DNA from 3 places in the Streptomyces sp. NPDC001502 genome. Region 3 is predicted to be linked to each of the others. Evidence: predicted binding sites of a transcription regulator. Region 3 holds the regulator's gene; each other region holds the start of a gene.

Region 1 (9,572 bases), on a different contig from region 3:
GTTCTCGGCGTCGACGATGCCCGGGACGGCGACGCCGGCGGCCGAGGCGGGCCGTCCGAAGCGTTCCCGGCCGGTGTCGAGCAGCTCGGCGGCGAAGTCCTGGATCGTCTCGACGACGGCGTCGGGGCCCCGGTCGCGGCCGGTGGCCCGGCGCGCTTCGTGGAGCAGGGTGCCGTCGCCTGCGACGAGGGCGGCCTTCATCCCGGTGCCGCCCACATCGAGGGCGATGACGTGTTTCACGGGTTTCACAGAGACAGTCTCGCGTGCTCGGCGGGGAAAGGTCTAGTCCATTGGGAGGGATTGTTGAGTGGCCATACAAATTCGGGACCCGGGTCGGGAGCCCGATGTGGACGAGCCGCCAAAGTGGTGTAGACCTTACGTGGATCGTACGTACAAGAAGGGGTGGATGGAGAACTGTGAAGGGCCGTTACCTGAGCCTGGCCGCGTCCGGCGCCGTGCTGTGCCTGACTGCCGTGACGCTGACGGGCTGCGGAGCCATCGGCGGACTCACCGGAGACAACGAGGTGACCCTGCGGGTCGTGGCGGCCGACTACGGGGACAATCCGCAGAACTCCTCCGAGGCGTACTGGAAGGACCTCGCCGCGGGCTTCGAGAAGGCCAACCCGGGCACCAAGGTCGAGGTCAGCGTCTACTCCTGGTCCGAGGTCGACGCCAAGGTCGCCGAGATGGTCAAGGCCGGCAAGGCCCCCGACATAGCCCAGATCGGCGCCTACTCCGACTACGCCGCCGCCGGCAAGCTGTACTCGGCGGAAGAGCTGCTCTCCGTGAAGACCGAGGCCGACTTCCTCGGGCCGCTCGCGGACGCCGGCAAGGTCAAGCAGGTCCAGTACGGCATGCCCTTCGTGTCCAGCACCCGCCTGCTCTTCTACAACGAGAAGCTGCTCGCCGACGCCGGCGTGATCGGCAAGGACGCCAAGGGCTGGCAGCCGAAGAGCTGGGCGGACCTCGAAGCCGCCGCCAAGAAGCTCAAGGCCGCGAACGTGCCCACCCCCTTCGCGCTGCCGCTGGGCCGCGAGGAGGCGCAGGCCGAGACGATGATGTGGATGCTCGCGGGCGGCGGCGGCTACACCGACAACGAGGAGTCGTACTCCATCGACTCCGCCCCCAACGTCAAGGCGCTGGAGTTCCTGCGGGACAAGATGGTCGGCCAGGGGCTGACCGGCCCCGTGGAGCCCGGCAAGCTGGACCGCCAGGCCGCCTTCGACGGCTTCACCAAGGGCGAGGTCGGCATGCTCAACGGGCACCCGACGCTGCTCAAGCAGGCCGCGGCCAAGGGCGTGAAGTTCGGCATGGTGCCGCTGCCCACGTCCGACGGCAGCGACCAGCCCGCGATGGGCGTCGCGGACTGGGTCATGGCCTTCAAGAACGGCCACCGCCAGGAGTCCGGCAAGTTCCTGGACTTCCTGTACCAGCCGAAGAACGTGACGGCCTTCACCGAGAAGTACGACCTGCTGCCCGCCACCACCAGCGGCTACCAGGCCAAGCAGGCCGCCACCGGCGGCTCGGCCCCGCAGCTGAAGCCCTTCCTGGCGGCACTGCCCAGCTCCCGGCTGTACCCGGTCGGCAAGAAGTCCTGGGCGGGCGTCAGCGAGGACATCAAGCAGAACATCGGCAAGACCGTGCAGCCGGGCGGACAGCCCGCGAAGGTGCTGGAGCAGATCGCCACCGCCGCGCGGGCGGCGGACCCGCACTGACCGGTGGCGGCGGGCCGGGTGTCAGAGCGCGGCGTTAATCTGGCGGTATGACGGACGAGGGGCAGCTGACGGCCACGGAGGCCGCGGTGCTCGCGTACGAGGGACGCACCTGGCCCGGGCCCGGAGCCAAGGAACGGGCCATACGGGAAGGGCTGGGGATGACCCCCGTCCGCTACTACCAGTTGCTCAACGCACTGATGGACGACCCGCGGGCACTGGCCCACGCCCCGGGCACGGTGAACCGGCTGCGCAGGATCCGCGAGGCCCAGCGAGCCCGGCGATAGCCGTAGCCGTGGCACCGCCCGGCCGTTAGGGTCGTGCGTATGGGGAGTCATCCGCACGACCTGCCGATGCCCGTCACCGCAGCCGGACGCGAGGGACTCGCGGCCCTGCTGCACGCACCCCGCCGGTCCGTGGTCGCCCTGGACTTCGACGGCACCCTCGCCGACATCGTCCCGGACCCGGACCAGGCCCGAGCCCACCCCGGAGCCGTCCCGGCCCTGTCCGTACTCGCCCCCGAGGTCGACTCGGTGGCGGTGATCACCGGACGGCCGGCGGGCGTCGCCGTCCGCTACGGGGGCTTCGCCGGAGTCCCCGGCCTGCAGCACCTGGTCGTCCTCGGCCACTACGGAGCCGAACGGTGGGACGCCGTCAGCGGCATCGTCCACGCGCCCGCCGAGCACCCCGGGGTGGCGGCGGTCCGGGCGGAGCTGCCGGGGTTCCTGGACTCCATCGGGGCCTGGCGCGGCACCTGGATCGAGGAGAAGGGCCGGGCGCTGGCCGTGCACACCCGGCGGGCGGAGGACCCGGCGGCCGCCTTCGCGGCGCTGCGGGAACCGCTGGCGGAGCTCGCGGCGCGGCACGGGCTGATGGTCGAGCCGGGTCGGGCGGTGCTGGAGCTGAGGCCGCCCGGCATGGACAAGGGCGTCGCCCTGACCGAGTTCCTGGCGGAGCGGGGCGCGGAGGCGGTGCTGTACGCGGGCGACGACCTGGGTGACCTGGCGGCCTACTCGGCGGTCGAGAAGCGCCGGGCCGAGGGCCTGCCGGGGCTGCTGGTGTGCAGTGGCTCCGCCGAGGTCCCCGAGCTCGCCGCCCGCGCCGACCTCGTCCTCCCGGGCCCGGGCCAGGTGGCGGCCTTCCTGTCCGCCCTGGCCGAAGCCATCCGTACCTGACGGTCCGCTGCGGGGGCTCCGCCCCCGAACCCCCGCGCCTCAAACGCCGGCGAGGCTGGATTTTCCAGCCGTCCGGCGTTTGAGGACCGGGTCCGGGCAGAGCCCGGTTTCTCAGCCGGGGCTGGACGGGTCCAGGGCCGAGAGCTGGGCAGTGAACCAGGCCGTCGGGGGGAGGGACGTCGCCGCCGCCGCGAGGCGTTTGGTGCGTTCCGCGCGCTCACCCACCGGCATGGCCAGCGCCGCGTGCAGCGCGTCCGCCGTCGCCGTCACGTCGTACGGGTTCACCGTCAGCGCGTCCTGGCGGAGCTCCTCGTACGCCCCCGCCCCGGTGGACAGCACCAGCACGCACCCCGCCTCCGACACCACCGGGATCTCCTTCGCCACCAGGTTCATCCCGTCCCGCACCGGGTTCACCAGCGCCACGTCCGCCAGCCGGTACGCCGCGAGCGAGCGTGCGAAGTCGTCCTTCACCGACACCAGCACCGGCCGCCAGTCCTCCGTACCGAACTCCGCGTTGATCTCCGCCGCCAGCGCCGCCACCGCCGCCGTGTAGTCCCGGTACACCCGCAGGTCCTGCCGCGACGGATACGCCGACGCCAGGTGGACCACCCGGCCCCGCCACTGCGGGCGCGTGGTCAGCAGTTCCCGGTAGGCCAGCAGGCCGCGCAGGATGTTCTTCGACAGCTCCGTGCGGTCCACGCGGACGATCGTCCGCAGGCCGTCGACCTCCGCCCGCAGCTGCGCCAGCTTCGCGTTCACCTCCGGCCGGTGCGCCAGCGCCCGCAGCTCGTCCCCGTCCACGCCCAGCGGGTACGCGCGCACCTGCGTGGTGCGGGTGGGCCACACCGTGTACCGGCGGTGCTCCACCACCGAGCCGTCGCGCACCTCGGCCTGCCCCCAGGCGTCGTCGAGCCGCGCCGAGCCCAGGAACTCGGCCGCCCACGCCTCGGTGTGGAAGCCGAGCACGTCCGCGCCGAGCATGCCCCACAGCAGGGTCTCGCGGACCGTGTCCGGCAGCATGGCGAGATAGCCGGGCGCGGCCCACGGGGTGTGCGTGAAGTGCGCGATCCGCAGGTCGGGGCGGAGCACCCGCAGCAGTCCGGGCACCAGGGCCAGGTGGTAGTCCTGGACCAGCACCTGCGCGCCCTCGGCGGCCTCCTCGGCCAGGGCCTCGGCGAAGGCCTGGTTGTAGCGCTCGTACGACTCCCACCGCCGCCGGAACTCCGCGTCGAAGACCGGCTCGCGCGGGATGTCGTACAGGTGGTGGTGCGTGAACCACAGCACAGAGTTGGCGATCCCGTTGTACGCGTCGTCATACATCGTGGGATCGATGTCCAGCATCCGGACGCCCGGTTCGGCCACGCCCCGGCGGACCGCCTCCCGGTCCGCGTCCGAGAGCGCCGCGCAGATCCACAGCGCCTCCGGCTGCTCGGCGAGGGCCGTGGAGAGTCCGGAGACCAGACCGCCCCCGCCGCGCCGGGCGCTGAGCGTCCCGTCCTCTGCGAGGGCGTAGGAGAGGGGGCCGCGGTTCGCTGCGACGAGCACCTGGGAAGCCATGCGGCCAACCTAGCCCGGCCCGGGCCCGCTCAAACCGTACGTTCGCTCACGCCACGCGACGCAGCGCGTACTCCTTGATGCCCGCCATCGGCGGCCGCTCCTCCGTGTCCACGGGATGCGTCCGCGGTACGAAGCCCTCGGGCCCGCGCTCGAACTGCGTGAGCTCCGGCCGTACGAGGTGCCCGCGCGAGAGCCGTACCTGGGCGGTGCGGTAGATCGCCGCGGCCATCCGGCCCAGCGCCTGCCCGTCCTGGTGGCGGTGGACCCGTACGCCCACGTCCACCTGGGCCAGCGCGTCCAGCCCGACCGTGTGCAGCGCGTCCACCAGCAGGCCCAGCTCGACGCCGTACCCGACGGGGAACGGCAGCCGCTCCAGCAGCGAGCGGCGTACGGCGTACTCGCCGCCCAGCGGCTGCACGAAGCCGGCCAGCTGCGGCCAGTGGAGGTTGAGGAGCGGGCGGGCGACCAGCTCGGTGACCCGGCCGCCCTGGCCCGGGGTGCCCCCGAGCGGCCGGTCGTACATCGCCTTGACGAACTGCACGTCGGGGTCGGTCAGCAGCGGTCCGACGATGCCGGAGACGAAGGTGGCGGAGAAGTCCCGCAGGTCGGCGTCGACGAAGCAGACGATGTCCCCGCCGGTGGCCAGCAGCGAGCGCCACAGCACCTCGCCCTTGCCGGGCAGCGCCGGGAGGCGGGGCAGGATCTCGTCGCGGTGCACCACCCGGGCCCCGGCCTTCGCCGCGACCTCCGCGGTCCGGTCGGCGGAGCCCGAGTCGATGACGACCAGCTCGTCGACCAGGGGGACCGGCAGTCCCTCGATCAGCTCACGCCGCACGGTCTCGACGATCGCGCCGACCGTCGCCTCCTCGTCCAGCGCGGGCAGCACGACGCTGACCGTGGTCCCGGCCGCCCGTTTCCGGTCGAGCAGCTGGTCGAGCGGTCGGTCGGCGGCGGACCAGGAGCGGTCGGCCAGCCATCGCTCCACCTCTTCCAGCACCCTCAGCACTCCCTGCGTGTCGGCGATATTCGCCCTTATGTGATCCATCTCGCGGTTCGGACGGCTGTCTCAACCGCCCGGGCCTTCGGTTACAGTCTTGAACAACGCGAAGGACCACCGCATGCCGGGGGTCCCCGCGTACAAACGCACCGGCGCGCCACAGAGCGCGTGTGCCGGTGCCATACCGCTCATCCAGAGGGGCAGAGGGACACGGCCCGTTGAAGCCCCGGCAACCCTCCAGTCGGTTCTCGCGATCGCGCGTCAGCGCTCGTCAGCGAGGTCCCCGGCTAGGGAAGGTGCCAATTCCGTCTCATGGCGAAGTGCGCCATGGGGAAGATGAGGAGAAAGGGCCTCGCCATCATGGCTGCACAGACTGTCGCCACCTCTGCCCACCTTGATTCTGTCGACCTCGGACCTGCCACCGGCCTTTCCTGTCGCGAGTGCGGTACCCGCTTCGACCTCGGCCCCATCTTCGCGTGCGCCGAGTGCTTCGGACCGCTGGAAGTCGCCTACGACCTCCCGACCGGTGACCCCGAGGCCCTGCGCGCCGCGATCGAGGCCGGCCCGAACAACATCTGGCGCTACGCGCCGCTGCTGCCCGTCCCCGCGGACGTGGCGTCCAAGCCCAGCCTGAACCCCGGCTTCACCAAGCTCGTGGACGCGGCCAACCTGGCCAAGGAGCTGGGCATCACCGGCAAGCTCTACGTCAAGGACGACTCCGGCAACCCGACGCACTCCTTCAAGGACCGCGTCGTGGCCATCGCCGTCGAGGCCGCCCGCGCCTTCGGCTTCACCACCCTGTCCTGCTCCTCGACCGGCAACCTGGCCGGCGCCGTCGGCGCCGCGGCCGCCCGGGCCGGCTTCCGCTCCTGCGTGTTCATCCCGCACGACCTGGAGCAGGGCAAGGTCGTCATGGCCGGTGTGTACGGCGGCGACCTGGTCGGCATCGAGGGCAACTACGACGACGTCAACCGCTTCTGCTCCGAGCTCATCGGCGACCCGCTGGGCGAGGGCTGGGGCTTCGTCAACGTCAACCTGCGTCCGTACTACGGCGAGGGCTCCAAGACGCTCGCGTACGAGATCTGCGAGCAGCTCGGCTGGCAGCTGCCCGACCAGATCGTGATCCCGATCGCGTCCGGCTCGCAGCTGACGAAGATCGACAAGGGTCTGCAGGAGCTCATCAAGCTCGGCCTCGTCGAGGACAAGCCGTACAAGATCTTCGGCGCCCAGGCCGAGGGCTGCTCCCCGGTGTCCACCGCCTTCAAGGCCGGTCACGACGTGGTCCGCCCGCAGAAGCCGAACACCATCGCCAAGTCGCTGGCCATCGGCAACCCGGCGGACGGCCCGTACGTCCTGGACATCGCCCGCCGCACCGGCGGTTTCGTCGAGGACGTCACCGACGAGCAGGTCGTCGAGGCCATCAAGATCCTCGCGCAGACCGAGGGCATCTTCGCCGAGACCGCGGGCGGTGTGACCGTCGGCGTGACGAAGAAGCTCATCGACAACGGTCAGCTCGACCCGACGCTGACCACCGTCGTCCTCAACACCGGTGACGGCCTCAAGACCCTGGAGGCGGTGGCCGCGGACAGCGGGCAGACCGCCACCATCCGCCCGAGCCTGGACGCCTTCCGCGCCGCCGGCCTGGCCTGACCACCCTCCACGTACTACCGGAAAGGCAGTAGCGCCATGAGCGTCAACGTCCGCATCCCCACCATCCTGCGCACCTACACCGGCGGCGTCGCCGAGGTCCCGGCCGAGGGCGCGACCCTCGCCGAGGTCATCGAGTCCCTGGAGAAGAACCACCCGGGCATCGCCGCGCGCGTCCTGGACGACCAGGGCAAGCTGCGCCGTTTCGTGAACGTCTACGTCAACGACGACGACGTGCGCTTCGAGGGCGGGCTGCAGGCGGCGACGCCCGACGGCGCCGGCGTCTCGATCATCCCGGCTGTTGCCGGCGGTTGCTGATTCCCCGGATCTCTCCCGGTTCTCCCGGGTCACCGCCCAGGTGACACGCGCAAACCGAAATTGCCCCCTCCGCTAAAACGGAGGGGGCAATTCTGCTTGATTGGGCACGGTAGGGTTGGGGAAGTCCCCTCCGCTGTTTTTGCCCGCCGCATATGAACGGGCCGCGTGAGGGTCGACATCGGGCCAATGTGCGGGTGCGGTATGGGGCTTTGGCGAGATATGTCAGGCCCGAGTTGCCCTGGAGTATGGCAAATTTTCACTCTATTTCAATGTTTCTCGGTGTCCAGAATTCTCATCGGATTGACCTGTTGCAGACAGCATCCGCGCAGATACATTCAGCCTCGGTCGACGCGTTCCGACGCAAGTTCTGACCCGGGATCGTGAAGTGCGTTCCTGCGCAAGGGCCAGTAATAGGGGAGTTAGGCATGGCTCAGGGCACCGTCAAGTGGTTCAACGCGGAGAAGGGCTACGGCTTCATCGCGGTCGACGGTGGTGCGGATGTGTTCGTCCACTACAGCGCCATCCAGATGGACGGGTACCGCACCCTTGAAGAGGGTCAGCGGGTCGAGTTCGAGATCTCGCAGGGCCAGAAGGGTCCGCAGGCGGACATGGTCAAGCTCGCACTCGGCTAGTCCTGGCGCGATCGACCACCGACGCACAGTCGTCAGCGAAGACCTGGCACACCACGAGGGGCCCACATCCTTGACACGGGATGGGGGCCCCTCGTCCGTGTGCCCGGTAGTGGCGGGCCATCACCCCAAGCCGCTTGCACTCGGAGGGGTCGAGTGCTAATCATTGGCGTTAGCACTCTCCACGTGAGAGTGCTACTGAAACGAGGACCGGGTCGGTGAGGCCCGCAGGGTCCGGCGGGAAGGAACCGCCGGGCTCGCAGGCCGTCCGTCGCGGGCGCGGGCGCGGTCCTGGGAGCAATCCACCGCTGTCCGGGAGGACCACTTCAGATGGCCAAGATCATTGCGTTCAACGAGGAGGCCCGGCGTGGTCTCGAGCGTGGGATGAACCAGCTCGCCGACGCCGTCAAGGTCACCCTTGGCCCCAAGGGTCGCAACGTCGTCCTTGAGAAGAAGTGGGGCGCCCCCACGATCACCAACGATGGTGTCTCCATCGCCAAGGAGATCGAGCTCGAGGACCCGTACGAGAAGATCGGCGCCGAGCTGGTCAAGGAAGTCGCCAAGAAGACGGACGACGTCGCCGGCGACGGTACGACCACCGCCACCGTGCTGGCCCAGGCGCTCGTCCGCGAGGGCCTGCGCAACGTGGCCGCCGGTGCCAACCCGATGGCCCTCAAGCGTGGTATCGAGAAGGCCGTCGAGGCCGTCTCCGCCGCCCTGCTCGCCCAGGCCAAGGATGTCGAGACCAAGGAGCAGATCGCTTCGACGGCCTCCATCTCCGCCGCCGACACCCAGATCGGCGAGCTCATCGCCGAGGCCATGGACAAGGTCGGCAAGGAAGGCGTCATCACCGTCGAGGAGTCCCAGACCTTCGGTCTGGAGCTGGAGCTCACCGAGGGCATGCGCTTCGACAAGGGCTACATCTCGGCGTACTTCGCCACCGACATGGAGCGCATGGAGTCGTCCCTCGACGACCCGTACATCCTGATCGTCAACTCCAAGATCGGCTCGGTCAAGGACCTGCTGCCGCTCCTGGAGAAGGTCATGCAGTCCGGCAAGCCGCTGCTGATCATCGCCGAGGACGTCGAGGGCGAGGCGCTCTCCACCCTCGTCGTCAACAAGATCCGTGGCACCTTCAAGTCCGTCGCCGTCAAGGCCCCGGGCTTCGGTGACCGCCGCAAGGCCATGCTCGGTGACATCGCCATCCTCACGGGCGGCACGGTCATCTCCGAGGAGGTCGGCCTCAAGCTGGAGAACGCCGGTCTCGACCTGCTCGGCCGCGCCCGCAAGGTCGTCATCACCAAGGACGAGACCACCATCGTCGACGGTGCCGGTGACAGCGACCAGGTCGCCGGTCGCGTGAACCAGATCCGCGCCGAGATCGAGAACTCCGACTCGGACTACGACCGCGAGAAGCTCCAGGAGCGCCTCGCGAAGCTGGCCGGCGGCGTGGCCGTCATCAAGGCCGGTGCCGCGACCGAGGTCGAGCTCAAGGAGCGCAAGCACCGCATCGAGGACGCCGTTCGCAACGCGAAGG
Region 2 (9,572 bases), on a different contig from region 3:
GATCCGGTCCCGGATGCCTTCGGCAGACGAGGCCGAGCAGCTCTCGCTCTCCATGGGTACTCCCGTCATCCACATCGTCCGCACCGCGTTCGCCCAAGGTGGGCGGGTCGTCGAGGTCAACGAGATGACGCTGGACTCCGCCTCCTACGTGCTGGAGTACGACTTCGACGCCTAGAAGGGGGGACAGTCGCTGTAGCCGATCGGCTGCGGTGGCGGGACCTGGGGGCGGGGGGTTCGGAGGAGGGTCACCGCCTCCTCCGCGCGGCCCAGATCGATCAGCAGCGGGGCGAGAACCCTTGTCTGCTCCAGGCGGTCCGTGTCCAGGAGGGCGACGGCCTCTTCCGGGCGTCCGGCTTCGACCAAGAGGTGGGCAAGCCATTGCTGCGCGTACGGATCTCTGCCCTCGGGGTGGGCCGAGGCCTCCGCCAGCGCCTCGTCGAGCCGGCCGCAAGCGGCCATGAGCGGCCCCCGCAGCCGGAACAGCTCCCACTCCTCCTGGCCCCGCCGGGCCTTGAGCGCGTCGAGGTGGGCGAGGCCCTCCTCGGCGCGCCCCTCGGCGGCGAACAGCTCGCACAGCGCGTCGACGATCCAGTCCTCGGCGCTCCCCAGCGCCCGCAGGACCTCGATGCCCTCGGCGCCCCGCCCGTGCCGGGCCAGCAGCTGCGCCAGTAGGTACGACGTGTGCCAGCGGTCCTCCTCCCCGTGACTGCGGTACGCGTCGACCGCGCCCGCCACGTCGCCGCGCGCCTCCAGCGCCTCCGCCAGCTGCCGGGCCGCTTCCCACGGACCCTCGCCGGCCACGTACGCGCGCAGCTCGTCGAGCCGGTCGTGCCGGACCAGCAGTTCGGCCAGAGGGTCACGGTTGTTGACGACGGTGAAGTCGTACGCGCGCAGCACCGCGAGGGCTTCGTCCGTACGTCCCTGCTGCTCACGCACGGATGCCAAGAGGCTCACCACGTTGAACGGCTCCACCGACGCTCCGGGGCACTGCGGAGTTCCGCACCGCGGGCACACCTTCCCCGGGGCCAGGCGGGCCTCCAGCAGCTCCGCGACCTCGTCGCCGCGGCCCAGCCCGAGGCCCACGTCGACCAGCGCCTCGGCGACGAGCCGGTCGGTGAGGTGCGGTACGAGCAGCTCGTAGGCCTCCTCGCCCTGCCCGTGCCGGGCCAGCAGCAGGGCCAGGTCCCGCAGGGCGACCCGCTCCCCGTCCCGCTCGAAGGGGCGGACGAGCGCGATGGCCTCCTCGCCCCGGCCACCGGCGTCCAGCAGCCGCGCGGCCTCTTCGACCGCCGGCCACCAGCCGGTGCCGACGTACGGGGCCAGTACCGCGACGGCCTCGTCCAACTCACTCCGGCCGGCCAGCAGACGCGCCCAGGCGCGGGCGCAGAACCAGTCGCCGTCCTCCGCCGAGGCCAGCCCGCGCACCACCTCGATGTGCCCGAGGGCGAGGAGGCGGTCGACGAGGTCCGGTGGCACGCACTCGTCGTGCCAGGCGGCCCTGCGGTGGAGTACGGCGGCGTCCATGACCGCACCCTAGGTGATGGTATTTCGCGTCAGACCATCGATCCCGGGGAGTCAGATCCATGAGGCCACCACTGCCGCCCGTCGCCGAGCGCGACGCATTCGAAGCCTTGATCATCAGGACCGACTATGCCGACGAGCAGGGATGGCAGGCGGTGATCGCGGCTCTGATACAGCCGTGGGGAGAGCGGGACATGTACGTGGTCGACGACCCTGCCTGGTCCGGGGCGACCGTCGACGAGGTGCTGCAAGCCGTCTCCGCCGACGAGGAACTGAGTGTCTTCCTTCCTCGCCGACCACGTGACGATGCGATCGGCCCCCCACGCGCTGCTGGCGGTGACCACCATCCCCGAGGAGGAGTACGAAGAGTCCCGCGAGTTCCGCATGACCCCGGCCGGGGTCCACGACATCCACGCGAACCTGTCGATCGCCAACATGGACTTCGAGGACTACGCGGCCGCGGCCCACGAGGACCCCGAGAAGGTGTTCTCGTCGTTCTGAGCCCGTTCGCGCGTCCCTTCCGGTGACAACCGGGCGCCGCATGCGCCAAGTACGCGCCGGTCCGGGTACGCCCTCTTCGCAACGACGCCGACCACCGTTGAGGAGATCGACCATGTACGCAGCTGTCCGACGGTATGAAGGCGTGACGGACCCGGCCGAGGCCGGGCGCATCGTTGACGAGGGGTTCGTGCCGATCATGCGCCAGGTCGCCGGATTCGTGGCGTACTTCTGGGTCGACGCCGGAGGCGGGGTGATGGTGTCCACCAGCGTCTTCCGGGATCGTGCGGGCGCCGACGAGTCGATCGAGAGGGCGGCGCACTTCGTACGCGACAACCTGGCCCAGTACCTGCCCAACCCGCCGCAGGTCACAGCCGGCGAGGTCGTCGCCTCCGCCTAGCCGTCGGACCGAGGCCGTGGGCGGCCTGTGCCCGACCCAGGACGGGCTGGAGACGCTGAGGAACGAGGAACGAGGAGCGCGTAGCGATCGGGCGCGCTTCCCCCGAACCGGTCCGACCTCCTGTGGGCCCCGTCTCTCGGTCGTACGTCTCGCGCCCGACAGGGCGGGGCATCTCCGACCGCCCCGCCCCTCGTACCTTCGACCGGCTCGTTCCTTTGGGGGCTTCTCGGCAGTCTTTCGTTTCTCCGGGGCGGGACGGTCGGTCAAGGGTGGCCGAAGGCCATCGCGAAGCGACGCGACGAAGGAGCGCCCTTGAGGGACCGGCCCGACACGGAGGGACGATGGGACTGACGGGAAACCCCCATACCCATCCCTGATGCCGGTCGAGGGGCTCCCGATACCGCCGAAGCCCCGTCCCCCTACACGCGCACCACCGGGGTGATCGTCGTTTCCACCGGGCCGTGGGTGTCCGCCTCGCGTTGGCGTTCCGCGCTGTCGCTGATGCGGAGGAGCAGGGCGATCATGATCCAGTTGGCCAGGAGGGACGAGCCGCCCTTGGCCAGGAAGGGGAGGGCCTTGCCCGTCAGGGGGATCAGGCCCGTCACGCCGCCCGCGACCACGAAAACCTGCAGGGCCAGCGCCGCCGCCAGGCCCACCGCGAGCAGCTTGCCGAAGGGGTCGCGCGCGCCGAGTGCCATCCGCAGCCCCCGCTGCACGAGGAGCGCGTAGAGGATCAGTACGGCCATGACCCCGGCCAGGCCCAGCTCCTCGCCCACCGTGGTCAGGATGAAGTCGCTGCGCCCGGCGAACGCGATCAGCTCGGGGTGCCCCATGCCGAGGCCCGTGCCGGAGACGCCGCCCGTGCCGAAGCTGAACAGCGCCTGCGCCGACTGGTCCGAGGTGATTCCGGCCGGCCGGTTCTCCCAGTAGAACGACAGCGGGTTGAGCCACGCGGCCACGCGTGCCTTGACGTGCGGCTCCGTCGAGCCGACCACGAAGGCGCCCGCCGAGGCCATGAGCAGGCCGCAGACGATCCAGCTGGTGCGTTCGGTGGCGACGTACAGCATCACCACGAACACCCCGAAGAAGATGAGCGAGGTGCCGAGGTCGCGTTCGAAGACCAGGACCAGCATCGAGACGATCCACACCGTGACGATCGGGCCGAGCTGGCGCATCGGGGGCAGCCGCATGCCCAGGAACCTGCGGCCCGTCAGGGCCAGCGAGTCCCGGTGGATGACCAGGTAGCCGGCGAAGAAGATCGCGATCATGATCTTCACGAACTCGCCGGGCTGCAGCGAGAAGCCGAAGAGTTTGATCCAGCGCTTCGCGCCGTAGGTGTCCGCGCCGAAGAAGGCGGGCGCGATCAGCAGCACCAGCGCGACGGCCATGTTGATGTAGATGAACCGCTGCAGCAGCCGGTGGTCGCGCAGCAGCGCCAGTACCAGCAGGCAGGCGGCGACCCCGACCACCGTCCACATCAGCTGGCCGGGGGCGTTCGCGTCCGAGTTGTAGCGCTCGATGTAGCCCTGGTCGAGGCGGTGCAGCAGCACCAGTCCGAGGCCGGTCAGCAGCATGGCGATCGGGAAGATCAGAGGGTCGGCGTAGGCCGCGAAACGGCGTACGCCCAGGTGCCCCACCAGGGACAGCAGGGTCATGCTGATGGTGAAGTCGACGAATTTGGGCGGCAGCTCGCCGTTCATGGCGAGGCCTGCGGCGGCGTGGCCGAAGACGGCGATGGCGATGACGAAGACCAGGAGCAGCGCCTCGGTGCGGCGGCGGGCGACCGCCGACGTCAGGGGTTTCAGTCCACGCACGGGATGCCGCCACCGTCCTTGGGGGCGGACGGCGAGGGCGGCGAGGGCGGGAAGGACGGCGGGGGTGCCGCCTGGGGTGAGGACGTGGCGCCCGGCGCGCCGGGGTCAGCGGAAGCGTTGGGTCCGATCTGATCGGCAATGAGGCGCTTTATCTTCATATCATCTACGACGTTGATGCCCTCCCCATGGTTCCTTCCGGAACGTTCGATGGGAAGTGTCGTGAATTGCACCTTCCCGCCGGACGGGCTGTGCGGGGTAGTCGTACCGCCGAGCAGCGCCCCGCTGAGCGCCCCGCAGGCGTCACGCGGACGGCAGGGGTCCCCACGAGTCGGGGTCGGCGGCGGGCTCCGGCGGGCGGTTCCGGCGACGTCTGCGGCGGTCGACGGCGTCCCGGGTGGCCGCGGTCAGCGCCCAGGCCGGGAACGCGAAGACGAGCAGCCCCACGCCCATCGGCGCGAGCGAGGTGGCCAGGTCCGTCTGCACGGCCTGGTCGGCTGACGGCCCGCTGACGCGGGCGGCCACCGGCGCCTTCGGCCGGCCGTCGAACGCGCCGTCGATCTCGATCCCCGAGAGGGTGAACGATCCGTCGGAGGCGGTGAAGTCCCCCGCGCACGACATCCTCCGGTCCCCTTCGGAATCGAAGTCGCCCCACGTGCAGACCTCCGCGCTGAACGTGCCTTCCACCCCCGTCAGTTGGGTGATCAGCCGCGGTACCGTCGCGCAGTACATGAAGATCCCGGCTGCGATGCCGATCGAGATCGGGAAGGCGTGGATCCAGCGCACGCCGGAGTTCGTCCTGGTCATATCGGGGACAGTAGTGAGGCCGAACGGACGTACGTGCGGTTTTTCGGCCGGTGATCGCCTGCGATCGCCGAGGGCCGCAGGCACCACCGCAGGCATCACTGCAGGCGCCACCACCGTCACCACCGCCACCGCGCTGCAGGGACGTCGCCTTCCGGCCATCGAGAACGCGAAGATCCTGATCGTCAGGCCCGGCGCGGTCGAGACGGTGTCGCACCGACGCGGCTCCGCGTTTCTCCTGGTCAGATCGCGGAGAGGGGTGATCCGCCATGTCCGCGCGCCCCGGTGGCCGACGTTCCGGTTCCTCTTCGCGCAACGCCCGGCGGTCGGGAATTGGCACTCCGCTTGACCGAGTGCTAATCGCCGGAATAGTCTCGCACCTGGCACTCACCCCCGGTGAGTGCCAACACAGCGACAGGCAGATCCGGCACCCGCGACGACGGATCGACCTGGTCGCCACCTCAGACAGTTAACCCCGGATCTCCGAAGGGGGAGGTCGGATCGTGACGACCGCCAGCTCCAAGGTTGCCATCAAGCCGCTTGAGGACCGCATTGTGGTCCAGCCGCTCGACGCCGAGCAGACCACGGCCTCCGGCCTGGTCATCCCGGACACTGCGAAGGAGAAGCCCCAGGAGGGCGTCGTCCTCGCGGTGGGCCCGGGTCGCTTCGAGGACGGCCAGCGTCTCCCGCTGGACGTCACCGTCGGCGACATCGTGCTCTACAGCAAGTACGGCGGCACCGAAGTGAAGTACAGCGGCGAGGAGTACCTCGTCCTCTCGGCTCGCGACGTGCTCGCGATCGTCGAGAAGTAATTCTCTTCATCAGTACTGCTTTGAGCTGCGCCCCTGGTCACCCCGCTGATTGCCGGGCGGCGAGGGGCGCAGCTCGTTAAACCCGAGTTTTCGAGAGGGCTGAACCGCTCCCATGGCGAAGATCCTGAAGTTCGACGAGGACGCCCGTCGCGCCCTCGAGCGCGGCGTCAACAAGCTTGCCGACACGGTCAAGGTGACGATCGGCCCCAAGGGCCGCAACGTCGTCATCGACAAGAAGTTCGGCGCCCCCACCATCACCAACGACGGTGTCACCATCGCTCGCGAGGTCGAGCTGGACGACCCGTACGAGAACCTGGGCGCGCAGCTCGTGAAGGAGGTGGCGACCAAGACCAACGACATCGCGGGTGACGGCACCACCACCGCCACCGTGCTGGCCCAGGCGCTGGTCCGCGAGGGTCTGCGCAACGTCGCCGCGGGTGCTTCCCCGGCCGCCCTGAAGAAGGGCATCGACGCCGCGGTCAAGGCCGTGTCCGAGGAGCTCCTCGCGACCGCCCGCCCGATCGAGGACAAGTCCGACATCGCCGCCGTGGCCGCGCTCTCCGCGCAGGACCAGCAGGTCGGCGAGCTCATCGCCGAGGCGATGGACAAGGTCGGCAAGGACGGTGTCATCACCGTCGAGGAGTCCAACACCTTCGGCCTGGAGCTGGAGTTCACCGAGGGCATGGCCTTCGACAAGGGCTACCTCTCGCCGTACATGGTCTCCGACCAGGAGCGTATGGAGGCCGTCCTCGACGACCCGTACATCCTGATCAACCAGGGCAAGATCTCCTCGATCCAGGACCTCCTGCCGCTGCTGGAGAAGGTCATCCAGGCCGGCGCCTCCAAGCCGCTGCTGATCATCGCCGAGGACGTCGAGGGCGAGGCGCTCTCCACCCTCGTCGTCAACAAGATCCGCGGCACCTTCAACGCGGTCGCCGTCAAGGCCCCCGGCTTCGGTGACCGTCGCAAGGCGATGCTCCAGGACATGGCCACCCTCACCGGTGCCACCGTCATCGCCGAGGAGGTCGGCCTCAAGCTCGACCAGGCCGGTCTGGACGTACTGGGCTCCGCCCGCCGCGTGACCATCTCCAAGGACGACACCACCATCGTCGACGGTGGCGGCAGCCACGACGAGGTCCTCGGCCGCGTCAACCAGATCAAGGCCGAGATCGAGTCGACCGACTCGGACTGGGACCGCGAGAAGCTGCAGGAGCGCCTGGCGAAGCTCGCCGGTGGCGTCTGCGTCATCAAGGTCGGCGCCGCCACCGAGGTGGAGCTCAAGGAGAAGAAGCACCGTCTTGAGGACGCCATCTCGGCGACCCGCGCCGCGGTCGAGGAGGGCATCGTCTCCGGCGGTGGCTCCGCGCTCGTCCACGCCGTGAAGGTCCTGGAGGGCAACCTCGGCCTGTCGGGCGACGAGGCCACCGGTGTCGCGGTCGTGCGCCGCGCCGCCGTCGAGCCGCTGCGCTGGATCGCCGAGAACGCCGGTCTCGAGGGTTACGTCATCACCGCGAAGGTCGCCGAGCTCGACAAGGGCCAGGGCTTCAACGCCGCCACCGGCGAGTACGGTGACCTGGTCAAGGCCGGCGTCATCGACCCGGTGAAGGTCACCCGTTCCGCGCTGGAGAACGCCGCTTCCATCGCCTCCCTGCTGCTCACGACCGAGACCCTGGTCGTCGAGAAGCCGGCGGACGACGAGGGCGACGCCGGTCACGGCCACGGCGGTCACGGCCACAGCCACTGATCGCGCGCACCACGCCTGGAAGGCCCCGTTCCGCAGCCGCGGAACGGGGCCTTCCCGTTGCCTTCCCCGTGATGGGGCTCAAGTTCCGTACGGGGAACCCGTTCCGCCCATCTGCTGCTGCAGAGCTCCGGGGTTGTAGTGCCACCAACCCTCGATGATCTCTCCCTCCACGCACCGGAACGTGGTGCTCCCGGACATGTAGTACGTCTTCCCGGTCGGTGCGACTCCCATGAACTGGCCCTTGTGGGTGCCGGTCCAGTTCCACACCGTCGTGACCATGTCGCCCTCGGCCAGCTGGGCCGTCGGCTCGAAGGTCATGTCGAAGGCCGCGCGCCACGCCTCCATGTCCGACCGCATGGAGTCGCGTCCGACGACGGTGGACTCCGTCCTGCTGGCGTCGTGGTTGATGTAGTTCGTCGCGAAGCAGTCGTCGAGGACGCTCATGTTCCCCGCCATGGCCGCTTCTTCGAGCACCCGGTTGGCGAGCTGCTTGTTGAGGTGCTCGTCGCGGACCACGTCGAGGTTCATGAACTTCGGCATGCCTTCGCAGAGAGCCACCATCTCCTGGAACATCCGGTCCGTCTCGGGGAGGTGGGAGTTCTTCATGGCCTCTTCGTACGAGGCGAACTCCACCATGTCCACGTAGTGGTTCCGGGCCTCGCGGTCCTGGCCGATCATCGTGTGCGTGGCGGTGCGCCTGCCGCTGCTCTGCTCCGCCCAGCGGTCGATGAGCGCGTTCATCTCGTCGAACCGCCTGGTTTCATAATCGATCACTTGTACGAATGTCATCGCGTCGCCTCCCGCGCTGGATGGGACAGGTCCAGTTTAGGGAGATTTCACCCGATTGGCCGCTTGTGACGGGGTCCCTCAGGGCACCCTCCAGGGTTACTGGGGGCCGTACTTGCGGCCCGTACGCGAGGACACCCCGCCCAGCAGTCCGCGCGGCGTCAGCTTCACCACGCCCATCAGCGCCTTGTACCGCGGGTCCGGGATCGACACCGTCTTCCCGCGGGCCAGGTCGGCCAGGGCCGTGGCCACCAGCTTGTCGGCGTCCAGCCACATCCAGCCGGGGATGTTGTCCGTGCCCATGCCGGCCCGCTGGTGGAACTCCGTCCGGACGAAGCCGGGGCACAGTGCCATCAGCCGCACCCCGGACCCGCCCAGGTCCCTCGCCGCACCCTGGGTGAACTGCACGACCCAGGCCTTGCTCGCCCCGTACGTGCCGCGCGGTACGAAGGCGGCGACCGAGGCCACGTTGATCACGCCGCCGCGGCCGCGCGAGCGCATCGATTCCGTGGCCGCCGAGGTCAGCCGCAGGACCGCCTCGATGTGCACCTTCAGCATGGTCAGCTCGTCGGCCATGGAGACTTCGAGGTAGCGGCCCTTGTTGCCGAAGCCCGCGTTGTTGACCAGCAGGTCCACCGGGTGGGTGCGGTCGCCGAGGCGCTGCTCGACCGCCGCGATGCCCTCCTCCGTGGAGAGGTCGGCGGCCAGCACGTCGGCCTCGATGCCGTGCCGGTCGTGCAGCTCGGTGGCCTGCTCGCCGAGCCGCTTCGTGTCCCGTGCCACCAGCACCAGATTGTGTCCCTGGGCGGCCAGCCGCCGGGCGAAGGCGGCGCCGATGCCCGCCGTGGATCCCGTAATCAACGCAGTCGTCATAGGCGCAACCTAGCTTCCCGGGGTGACGGCGTTACCTCACCCCGGCCCCTGCCCCGTACTTCTCCACGTACAGGCGAACCCGCTCACGGGCCTCCGGCGCCAGCGCCTCGCCCGCGGCCAGGGTGAGCGGCAGCAGGGCCCGCTCGGTGGTGAAGGCGCGGAACCACAGCTGCACCGTCACGTCGTGGTCCGGCCGGTGGATGATCCGGATCGGGTCGCCGGGGGAGACCGAACCCTCCTCGATCACCCGTAGATACGCACCCGGCCGGGCCTCCCGGGTGAACCGCTTGACCCAGCCGGCCTCGCCCATGGCCCCCTGGAAG
Region 3 (9,572 bases):
GGGGAGTCGGACGAGGACTGGCGGGCGACCCTCTCGGCGGCGCTGGGCGCCGGGCCGGACCACATCAGCGCCTACGCGCTGATCGTCGAGGAGGGCACGCAGCTGGCGCGGCGGATCCGCCGCGGCGAGGTCCCGATGACGGACGACGACGTCCACGCCGACCGGTACCTGATCGCGGAATCGGTCATGGCCGAGGCCGGGTACTCCTGGTACGAGGTCTCCAACTGGGCCACCTCGGAGGCCGGGCGCTGCCTGCACAACGAGCTGTACTGGCGCGGCGCCGACTGGTGGGGCGCGGGACCGGGTGCGCACTCGCACGTGGGCGGCGTGCGGTGGTGGAACGTGAAGCACCCGGGCGCGTACGCCGCGGCGCTGGCGGAGGGCCGTTCCCCGGGCGCGGGGCGCGAGCTCCTCTCCGAGGAGGACCGGCGGGTGGAGCGGATCCTGCTGGAGCTCCGGCTGGTGGACGGGGTGCCGTTGTCGCTGCTGGCTCCGGCCGGGCTCGCCGCCTCCCGCAAGGCCTTGGCGGACGGGCTGCTGGACGCCGCGCCGTACGAGGGCGGGCGGGCCGTGCTGACGCTGCGCGGGCGGTTGCTGGCCGACGCGGTGGTGCGGGACCTGGTGGACTAGCCTGCGGCGCCGTTGCCGGGGGCGCTGCCCCCGGACCCCCGCGCCTCAAACGCCGGCGGGGCTGAAGACGGCGCCTCAAACCGGCGGGGCTGAAGGCGGCGCCTCAAACCGGCGGGGCTGGAGGGGCGCGTGGGCCGAGGCGGGGCCGGCAGGGGTCCGTGGGGGTGGTCAGGCCGTGACGTGGTCGATGAGGTGTTCCACCGAGCCCAGGAGGGTGGGTTCCAGGTCGCGGTACGAGGTGACCCGGGACAGGATGTGCCGCCAGGCGGCGCCGGTGTTCTCCGGCCAGCCCAGGGCCCGGCAGACGCCCGTCTTCCAGTCCTGGCCGGGCGGGATCACCGGCCACGCGGGGATGCCCAGCGCGGACGGCTTCACCGCCTGCCAGACGTCCACGTACGGGTGGCCCACGATCAGGACGTCCGGCGAGGTCACCGACGCCGCGATACGGGACTCCTTCGAGCCCGGGACGAGGTGGTCGACCAGGACGCCGAGGCGGGCGTCCGGGGCCGGGGCGAAGTCGGCGACGACGGCCGGGAGGTCGTCGATGCCCTCCAGGTACTCCACCACCACGCCCTCGATCCGCAGGTCGTCACCCCAGACCCGCTCCACCAGCTCCGCGTCGTGCCGGCCCTCGACGTAGATCCGGCCGGCCCGCGCCACCCGCGCCCGCGCCCCGGGCACGGCCAGCGAGCCCGAGGCCGTCAGGAGCGGCCCGGAGGGCCTGCGTGCGGGACGGACCAGGGTGACCACGTCGCCGTCCAGCAGGAACCCGCGCGGCTCCATCGGGAACACCCGCCGCTTGCCGAAGCGGTCCTCCAGGGTCACCGTGCCCGCCTCGCAGGCCACCACCGCGCCGCAGAAGTCCGTACCGGCCACCTCGACCACCAGGTCCAGGTCCGCCGCCACCTCCGGCACGGCCTTGGGTCGCTTCCACTGCGGGGTCAGGTCGGGGGAGTACTCGCGCATCCGGCCGACAGTAGGAGAGCCGCGCGCGTCACGCCTCCGACACGCCGAAACGGGCCGCCAGTGTGGCGCGTTGGGCACGGACGAAGTCAGCACCGACCACCGCTCCGTGACCCGGCACGTACAGTGCGTCGTCACCGCCCAGCGACAGCAGCCGGTCCAGGGCCGCCGGCCACTGCCCCGGCCTGGCGTCCGGCCCCACCGAGGGCTCGCCCGATTCCTCGACCAGGTCCCCGCAGAAGACCACCTCGCGCTCGCCCGGCACGAAGACGGCCAGGTCGTGCCCGGTGTGCCCGGGTCCGACATTCGCCAGCAGCACCTGTACGCCGCCCAGTTCCAGCGTCCACTCGCCCGACACCGCGTGCCCGGGCGGCACCAGCAGGTCCACCGCCTCCGCCGCTTCCGCCTCCGCGAGCCCGTGCCGTACCGCGTCCCCGCGCAGCTCCTCGCGTCCCGCCGACAGCAGTGCGGCCAGCCCGACCGCCCCGAACACCTCGGCCCCGGCGAAGGCGGATCCGCCCAGGACGTGATCGAAATGACCGTGCGTGAATGCGATATGGGTCACGCGCCGGCCCGTCAGCCGCTCCGCCTCGGTGCGTACCTGCGCGCCCTCGCGCACACACGATCCGGGGTCGATCAGAAGGACCGAATCCTCGCCCACCACCAGCCCCACGGTGCAGTCCCACACCGGCAGCCGCCGCCGGCCGGCCCGTCCCGTCAGCCGTTCCCAGCCGGACTCTTCCCAACGCACGTCCATACGGCGACGCTACCCTGGCGGGCCTCCCTTGCCAGGGGCTTACCGCCCGGCCGTACACTGAGCGGGGGCTCTCTGGCACTCGAACGATCAGAGTGCCAACGAACACGGCAGAACACGGCAACGGACCACAGCTGGAGGTGTGCGCGATGCTCAGCGAACGCAGACTCGAAGTGCTGCGCGCCATCGTCCAGGACTACGTCGGGACGGAAGAGCCGGTCGGCTCCAAGGCGCTCACGGAGCGGCACCGGCTCGGCGTCTCGCCCGCCACCGTGCGCAACGACATGGCCGTGCTGGAGGAGGAGGGCTACATCGCCCAGCCTCACACCAGCGCCGGCCGGATCCCCACCGACAAGGGCTACCGGCTCTTCGTCGACAGGCTGGCGGGGGTCAAGCCGCTGTCGTCGCCCGAGCGCCGGGCCATCCAGAACTTCCTCGACGGCGCCGTCGACCTCGACGACGTGGTCGGCCGCACGGTGCGGCTGCTCGCGCAGCTCACCCGGCAGGTCGCCGTCGTCCAGTACCCGAGCCTGACCCGGTCGACCGTCCGGCACGTGGAGCTGCTCTCACTCGCTCCCGCGCGCCTGATGCTCGTACTGATCACGGACACCGGGCGGGTCGAGCAGCGGCTCATCGACTGCCCGAGCCCCTTCGGGGAGACCTCGCTGGCGGACCTGCGGGCCCGGCTGAACAGCCGGGTCGTCGGGCGCCGCTTCACCGATGTGCCCCCGCTCGTCCAGGACCTCCCCGAATCCTTCGAGGCCGAGGACCGCGGCACGGTCTCCACCGTGCTCGGAACCCTCCTCGAAACCCTGGTCGAGGAAGCCGAAGAGCGGCTGATGATCGGCGGTACCGCCAATCTCACCCGCTTCGGACACGATTTTCCCCTGACGATCAGGCCGGTGCTCGAAGCGCTGGAGGAGCAGGTCGTGCTCCTCAAGCTGCTGGGCGAGGCCAACGAGTCGGGAATGGCCGTACGGATCGGGCATGAGAACGCCTACGAGGGACTGAACTCCACGTCGGTCGTCTCGGTCGGTTACGGTTCGGGCGGCGAAGCAGTCGCCAAACTCGGCGTGGTCGGACCGACCCGCATGGACTACCCCGGAACGATGGGAGCGGTACGCGCAGTGGCACGTTACGTCGGACAGATCCTGGCGGAGTCGTAAGTGGCCACGGACTACTACGCCGTTCTCGGCGTGCGCCGCGACGCATCGCAGGACGAGATCAAGAAGGCCTTCCGGCGCCTCGCGCGTGAACTCCACCCGGATGTGAATCCGGATCCGAAGACGCAGGAGCGCTTCAAGGAGATCAACGCGGCCTACGAGGTGCTCTCGGACCCGCAGAAGAAGCAGGTCTACGACCTCGGCGGCGACCCGCTGTCCTCCTCGGGCGGCGGCGGAGCGGGCGGCTTCGGAGCGGGTGGCTTCGGCAACTTCTCCGACATCATGGACGCCTTCTTCGGCCAGGCCTCGCAGCGCGGCCCGCGCTCGCGGACCCGGCGCGGCCAGGACGCGATGATCCGTCTGGACCTGGAGCTGGACGAGGCGGCCTTCGGGACCACCAAGGACATCCAGGTCGACACGGCCGTCGTCTGCAACACCTGCTCCGGTGAAGGCGCCGCTCCCGGCACCTCGGCGCAGACGTGTGACATGTGCCGCGGCCGCGGTGAGGTCTCGCAGGTCACCCGGTCCTTCCTGGGCCAGGTCATGACCTCGCGCCCCTGCCCGCAGTGCCAGGGCTTCGGCACCGTGGTCCCGACCCCGTGCCACGAGTGCGCGGGCGACGGCCGGGTCCGCTCCCGCCGCAGCCTCACGGTCAAGATCCCGGCGGGTGTCGAGAACGGCACCCGGATCCAGCTCGCGGGCGAGGGTGAGGTCGGCCCCGGCGGCGGCCCCGCCGGCGACCTGTACGTGGAGATCCACGAGCTGGCGCACCCGACCTTCCAGCGGCGCGGGGACGACCTGCACTGCACGGTCACCATCCCGATGACGGCGGCCGCGCTGGGCACCAAGTGCCCGCTGGAGACGCTGGACGGGCTGGAGGAGATCGACATCCGGCCCGGGACCGGGTCCGGCCAGGCGATCCCGCTGCACGGGCGCGGCGTCACCCACCTGCGTGGTGGCGGACGCGGCGACCTGATCGTGCACGTCGAGGTCACCACCCCGGGCAAGCTGGACGCCCAGCAGGAGGACCTGCTCCGCCAGCTGGCGAAGCTGCGCGGCGAGGAGCGGCCGATGGGTCAGTTCGCGCCGGGTCAGCAGGGTCTGTTCAGCCGGCTGAAGGACGCGTTCAACGGTCGCTGACCGACCGCGATCCACCGTCACGAGCCCGGCCTGGGGATTCCCCGGCCGGGCTCGTCACATGGGCCCGGCGGCGGCCGGAAGCCGGTCGGGAAGCCGACTATGCCAGGCGAATGCCATGATTCGGCCCCATGCGCGGGACGTGGCACGATGCAGTCCATGTCCTCGGCACCGAACGGTCTCTCCCCGTACCCGATCGTGCAGGCTCCCATGGCGGGCGGCGCCTCCTGTCCCGTGCTCGCCGCCGCCGTGTGCGAGGCGGGCGGGCTGGGATTCCTGGCCGGCGGCTACAAGACCGCCGACGGGATGTACCAGGAGATCAAGCAGGTGCGCGCGCTGACCCGGCGCCGTTTCGGTGTCAACCTCTTCATGCCGCAGACCGGTTACGTCGATCCGGCCGCCGTGGAGGCCTACCGGGGGCAGCTGGCCGGTGAGGCGAGCTGGTACGAGATCTCGCTCGCCGAGGAGGACATCATCGGCACCAGCGACGACGGCTACGACGCCAAGCTCGCCATCCTCCTCGAAGACCCGGTCCCGGTGGTCTCGTTCACCTTCGGCTGTCCCGCTTTCGCGGCCCTCGCGGCCCTGCGCAAGGCCGGTACGTACACCGTCGTCACGGTGACCTCCGTCGAGGAGGCCCGCAGCGCCCAGCACGCGGGTGCGGACGCCGTCTGCGTCCAGGGCGCCGAGGCCGGCGGCCACCAGGGCACCCACCGGGACGACCCGCAGATCGACGGCACGGCGACCGTGGGCCTCCTCGCGCTGGTGGCGCAGGTACGGGAGGCCGTGGCGCTCCCGATCATCGCGGCGGGCGGGATCATGCGGGGCTCGCAGATCGCGGCCCTGCTGGCGGCGGGCGCGGAGTCGGCGCAGCTCGGGACCGCCTTCCTGGCCTGCCCGGAATCGGGGGCGGACCCGGTCCACAAGAAGGCGCTGACGGACCCGCTGTTCGCCCGCACCGAGCTGACCCGGGCCTTCTCCGGGCGGCCGGCGCGGGTTCTGGTCAACCGCTTCATGCGCGAGCACGGGCCGTACGCCCCGGCCGCGTACCCGCAGGTCCACCACCTGACCTCGGGGCTGCGCAAGGCCGCCGCCGCGGCCGGGGACCCGCAGGGCATGGCCCTGTGGGCGGGCCAGGGGCACCGGCTGGCGCGACCGCTGCCGGCGGGGGAGCTGGTGGAGGTGCTGGCGGCCGAACTGGCCCAGGCACAGAGCACGTTGAAGGCAATGCAGATGAGGAGTGCGTCATGACCGCCCCGGTGTTCGTGGTGGAAGAGGTCCCCGCGGGGCCGGAGTTCGTCCTGGACGGCCCGGAGGGCCGGCACGCGGTGTCCGTGAAACGCCTGAACCCGGGCGAGGACGTGGTCCTCACGGACGGGCGCGGCCACTGGGCGGAGGGCGTGGTCAAGGCCGCCGAGGGCAAGGACCGGCTGGTCGTCATGGACCTGCACACCGTCGCGGAGGAGCCGGAGCCGGAGGTCCGGATCACGGTGGTCCAGGCCCTGCCCAAGGGGGACCGGGGCGAGCTGGCCGTCGAGACGATGACCGAGACCGGCGTGGACGCGATCGTGCCCTGGCAGGCCTCGCGCTGCATCACGCAGTGGCGCGGAGACCGCGGGGCCAAGTCCCTGGCCAAGTGGCGGGCCACGGCCCGGGAGGCGGGCAAGCAGTCCCGCCGGGTGCGCTTCCCGGAGGTGGCCGAGGCGATGTCCACCAAGCAGGTGGCGGCCCTGCTGGCCGGCGCCGATCTGGCGATGGTGCTCCACGAGGACCGCGACACCCCTTCCGGGGCGCTGGCCACGGCCGAGCTCCCGAAGGCCGGCTCCGTCGTGCTGGTGGTCGGCCCGGAGGGTGGCGTCTCCCCGGAGGAGCTGGCCGTCTTCGCCGCCGCGGGGGCACACCCCTACCGCCTGGGCCGTTCCGTCCTGCGGACCTCCACGGCCGGGACGGCGGCCACGGCGGTGCTGCTGGCCCGCACGGGCCGCTGGTCCTGACGCGACCACGCCCGCTGCAGGCGTCCGGCTGGATACGATGCCCGGACCGATCACCGTCACGGGAGGCTCAGCAATGGCCGGGGAACCGCAGGCCGACTGCCTGTTCTGCAAGATCGTCGCGGGGCAGATCCCCGCGACCGTGGTACGGGAGACCGAGACCACGGTCGCCTTCCGGGACATCAACCCGCAGGCGCCCACGCACGTGCTCGTCATCCCCAAGGTGCACTACGCCGACGCGGCCTCCCTCGTGGAGGCCGAACCGGCCGTCGCCGCCGACATACTGCGCGAGGCCGGCCAGGTCGCCCTCGACGAGAAGATCGTCGAACACGGCTACCGGGTCGTGTTCAACACCGGCTCCGGCGCCGGGCAGACCGTCTTCCACGCCCACGCGCACGTCCTCGGCGGCCGCGGCCTCCAGTGGCCCCCCGGATAGCACGTGTCCGTACGAGAGTTCGTGGTGCTGGGCACGGCCAGCCAGGTGCCCACCCGCCACCGCAACCACAACGGCTACCTGCTGCGCTGGGACGGCGAGGGCATCCTCTTCGACCCGGGCGAGGGCACCCAGCGCCAGATGCTGCGCGCCGGGGTCGCCGCACACGACATCAACCGGATCTGCGTCACCCACTTCCACGGTGACCACAGCCTCGGCCTCGCCGGGGTGATCCAGCGGATCAACCTCGACCAGGTCCCGCACCCCGTCACCGCGCACTACCCGGCCTCGGGGCAGAAGTTCTTCGACCGGCTGCGCTACGCCACGGCCTACCGGGAGACCGTCCCGCTCCGCGAGGAGCCGGTGGCCGGGGACGGCCCGCTGGCCCAGGGGGCCTCGTACGTCCTGGAAGCCCGGCTGCTCTCGCACCCGGTCGAGTCCTTCGGCTACCGGATCACCGAACCCGACGGGCGCCGCATGGTGCCCGAGCTGCTCGCGCGGCACGGCATCAAGGGCCCGGACGTGGGCCGGATCCAGCGTGAGGGGCGGCTCGGGGCGGTCACCCTGGACGAGGTCAGCGAGCCCAGGCCCGGGCAGCGGTTCGCCTTCGTCATGGACACCCGGCTCTGCCCCGGTGTGGACGCGCTGGCCGAGGGCTGCGACATGCTGGTGATCGAGTCGACCTTCCTCGACGAGGACGAACGGCTGGCCACCGACCACGGGCACCTGACCGCCGGCCAGGCGGCGCGGGTGGCGCGGGACGCGGGCGTACGGCACCTCGTGCTGACGCACTTCTCGCAGCGCTACACCGACCCGGCCGAGTTCGAGCGCCAGGCCCGCGCGGCCGGCTTCGAGGGCGAGCTCACGGTGGCCGCGGACCTGATGCGGGTGCCCCTGCCCAAGCGGGGCTGACGGAGTACACGGCCCGGGCCCTGCCCGGGCCGTCTTCGCCGCGGTACGAGCGGTCCGAGCGGTCCGAGTGGGCCGAGTGGGCCGAGTGGGCCGTGTGACGAAGGGCTCTTCGAGGGTGATCTGCGCCACACTGGGTTTTGGTCCCGCCCGGGATGGGCAGGGCTGGCAGCTTTCCACTGGAAAACGTCATGCAGAAACGGGCCTTCGAGAAACAACGGGGAGATCGCCGTGACCGGTCGGGACTACGAAATCCGCGCAGCAGCAGTGGACCCGCTCGGTCCGCTGCGTGACCCCCAGGAACCCGGCTGTGACGTCTTCCTGACCGGAACGGTCTTCCTCGACATCATCTTCACCGGCCTCGACTCGGCCCCGGTGCGCGGTACGGAGTCCTGGGCGCGCGGCATGGGCTCCAGCCCCGGCGGCGTCGCCAACATGGCCACCGCCCTGGCCCGGCTCGGCCTGCGCACCTCGCTGGCAGCCGCCTTCGGGGACGACCACTACGGCGAGTACTGCTGGGACGCCCTCGAACAGGGCGAGGGCATCGACCTGTCCATGTCGCACACCATCCCCGGCTGGCACAGCCCCGTCACCGTCTCGATGGCCTACGAGGGCGAGCGCACGATGGTCTCGCACGGCCACGAGGCTCCTCCGCCGGCGGGCCCCGGGCCCTTCCCGCAGTGCCCGCCCCGGGCCCGCGCGGCCGTGGCCGCGCTGGGACCCGGCCGCGGCGAGGAGTGGATCGGCGAGGCCGCCCGGCGCGGCTCGCGGATCTTCGCGGACGTGGGATGGGACGAGAGCGGCCGCTGGGACCTGGGGGCCCTGGCCGACCTGGAGCATTGCGAGGCCTTCCTGCCGAACGCGGGCGAGGCGATGCGCTACACCCGGACCGACTGTCCGAGAGCCGCGGCCCGGGCGCTGGCCGAGAAGGTGCCGATCGCGGTGGTGACGATGGGCGCGGAGGGCTCGTACGCGGTGGACGGGCGCACCGGGGAGACCGCGCACGTCCCCGGGATCACGGTGGACGAGCTGGACCCGACGGGCGCGGGCGACGTCTACGTGGCGGGCTTCGTGACCGGCACCCTGGCAGGCTGGCCGCTCGCGGACCGGCTGGCCTTCGCCGGGCTGACGGCGGCCCTGTCGGTGCAGGAGTTCGGCGGCTCCCTGTCGGCCCCCGGCTGGCCGGAGGTGGCCCACTGGTGGCGGGACGCCCCGCGGGAGCTGCGCGGCCGGTACGGCTTCCTGGACGACCTGGTCCCGCCGGGCGGGGCCCCGGCGGCCCGGCGCAGGGCCGTACCGACGATCGGCTTCCGGCACTCGGTCTAGGGGGTGTCCTGCCGGTCAGGCCGGGCTCGCGGCGGCCGGTGCCGCGCCTCGCCGCGTTGTCCTCGGTCGGCGACGCTCCGCGTCGCCTCCCTCGTCCGCCTTGCGATCCTCCCCCCCGGCCCTGGCGGGCCTGGGGAGACCCCATGGCACCGGCCACCGCTCCCTGATCCGGCCTGATCGGCACGACACCCCCTAGCGGCGCGATCGGGCGGTAAAACCTCTCGGGGAAGCAGCGGCGGAGACGTACGCTTGGTACTCCGGAGGTC

The links. The regulator HrcA, encoded in region 3, represses chaperone genes, less so after heat shock. The targets are predictions, from matches to a motif close to TTNGCACTCNGNNNNNCNGAGTGCNAA.
Region 1: groL (chaperonin GroEL) is a predicted target of HrcA. The motif match lies at 8,172-8,198, and genes of this name have one in related genera.
Region 2: groES (co-chaperone GroES) is a predicted target of HrcA. The motif match lies at 5,368-5,394, and genes of this name have one in related genera.

The regions. Positions count from the first base shown of each region.
Region 1 covers NZ_JBIAVW010000044.1:2,757-12,328, reverse strand. Annotated here, with positions in the region: gene ACFY0D_RS39550 (ROK family protein) at 1-240, opposite strand, end outside; gene ACFY0D_RS39545 (extracellular solute-binding protein) at 417-1,715, shown strand; gene ACFY0D_RS39540 (DUF3263 domain-containing protein) at 1,763-1,999, shown strand; gene otsB (trehalose-phosphatase) at 2,039-2,887, shown strand; gene ACFY0D_RS39530 (trehalose-6-phosphate synthase) at 2,999-4,444, opposite strand; gene ACFY0D_RS39525 (glucosyl-3-phosphoglycerate synthase) at 4,491-5,441, opposite strand; SAM riboswitch class I at 5,627-5,784, shown strand; gene thrC (threonine synthase) at 5,802-7,091, shown strand; gene ACFY0D_RS39515 (MoaD/ThiS family protein) at 7,128-7,406, shown strand; gene ACFY0D_RS39510 (cold-shock protein) at 7,832-8,038, shown strand; gene groL (chaperonin GroEL) at 8,366-9,572, shown strand, end outside.
Region 2 covers NZ_JBIAVW010000009.1:77,922-87,493, forward strand. Annotated here, with positions in the region: gene ACFY0D_RS17590 (GntR family transcriptional regulator) at 1-175, shown strand, start outside; gene ACFY0D_RS17595 (tetratricopeptide repeat protein) at 172-1,524, opposite strand; partial or broken gene ACFY0D_RS17600 (DUF6924 domain-containing protein) at 1,584-1,742, shown strand; gene ACFY0D_RS17605 (DUF6924 domain-containing protein) at 1,798-2,022, shown strand; gene ACFY0D_RS17610 (hypothetical protein) at 2,135-2,419, shown strand; gene ACFY0D_RS17615 (FtsW/RodA/SpoVE family cell cycle protein) at 2,839-4,233, opposite strand; gene ACFY0D_RS17620 (hypothetical protein) at 4,534-5,037, opposite strand; gene groES (co-chaperone GroES) at 5,538-5,846, shown strand; gene groL (chaperonin GroEL) at 5,959-7,590, shown strand; gene ACFY0D_RS17635 (ester cyclase) at 7,669-8,364, opposite strand; gene ACFY0D_RS17640 (SDR family NAD(P)-dependent oxidoreductase) at 8,476-9,249, opposite strand; gene ACFY0D_RS17645 (MOSC domain-containing protein) at 9,281-9,572, opposite strand, start outside.
Region 3 covers NZ_JBIAVW010000010.1:169,225-178,796, forward strand. Annotated here, with positions in the region: gene hemW (radical SAM family heme chaperone HemW) at 1-630, shown strand, start outside; gene ACFY0D_RS19715 (DUF3097 domain-containing protein) at 799-1,596, opposite strand; gene ACFY0D_RS19720 (MBL fold metallo-hydrolase) at 1,625-2,350, opposite strand; gene hrcA (heat-inducible transcriptional repressor HrcA) at 2,497-3,513, shown strand; gene dnaJ (molecular chaperone DnaJ) at 3,514-4,650, shown strand; gene ACFY0D_RS19735 (nitronate monooxygenase) at 4,807-5,898, shown strand; gene ACFY0D_RS19740 (16S rRNA (uracil(1498)-N(3))-methyltransferase) at 5,895-6,641, shown strand; gene ACFY0D_RS19745 (histidine triad nucleotide-binding protein) at 6,715-7,074, shown strand; gene ACFY0D_RS19750 (ribonuclease Z) at 7,078-7,983, shown strand; gene ACFY0D_RS19755 (carbohydrate kinase family protein) at 8,212-9,306, shown strand.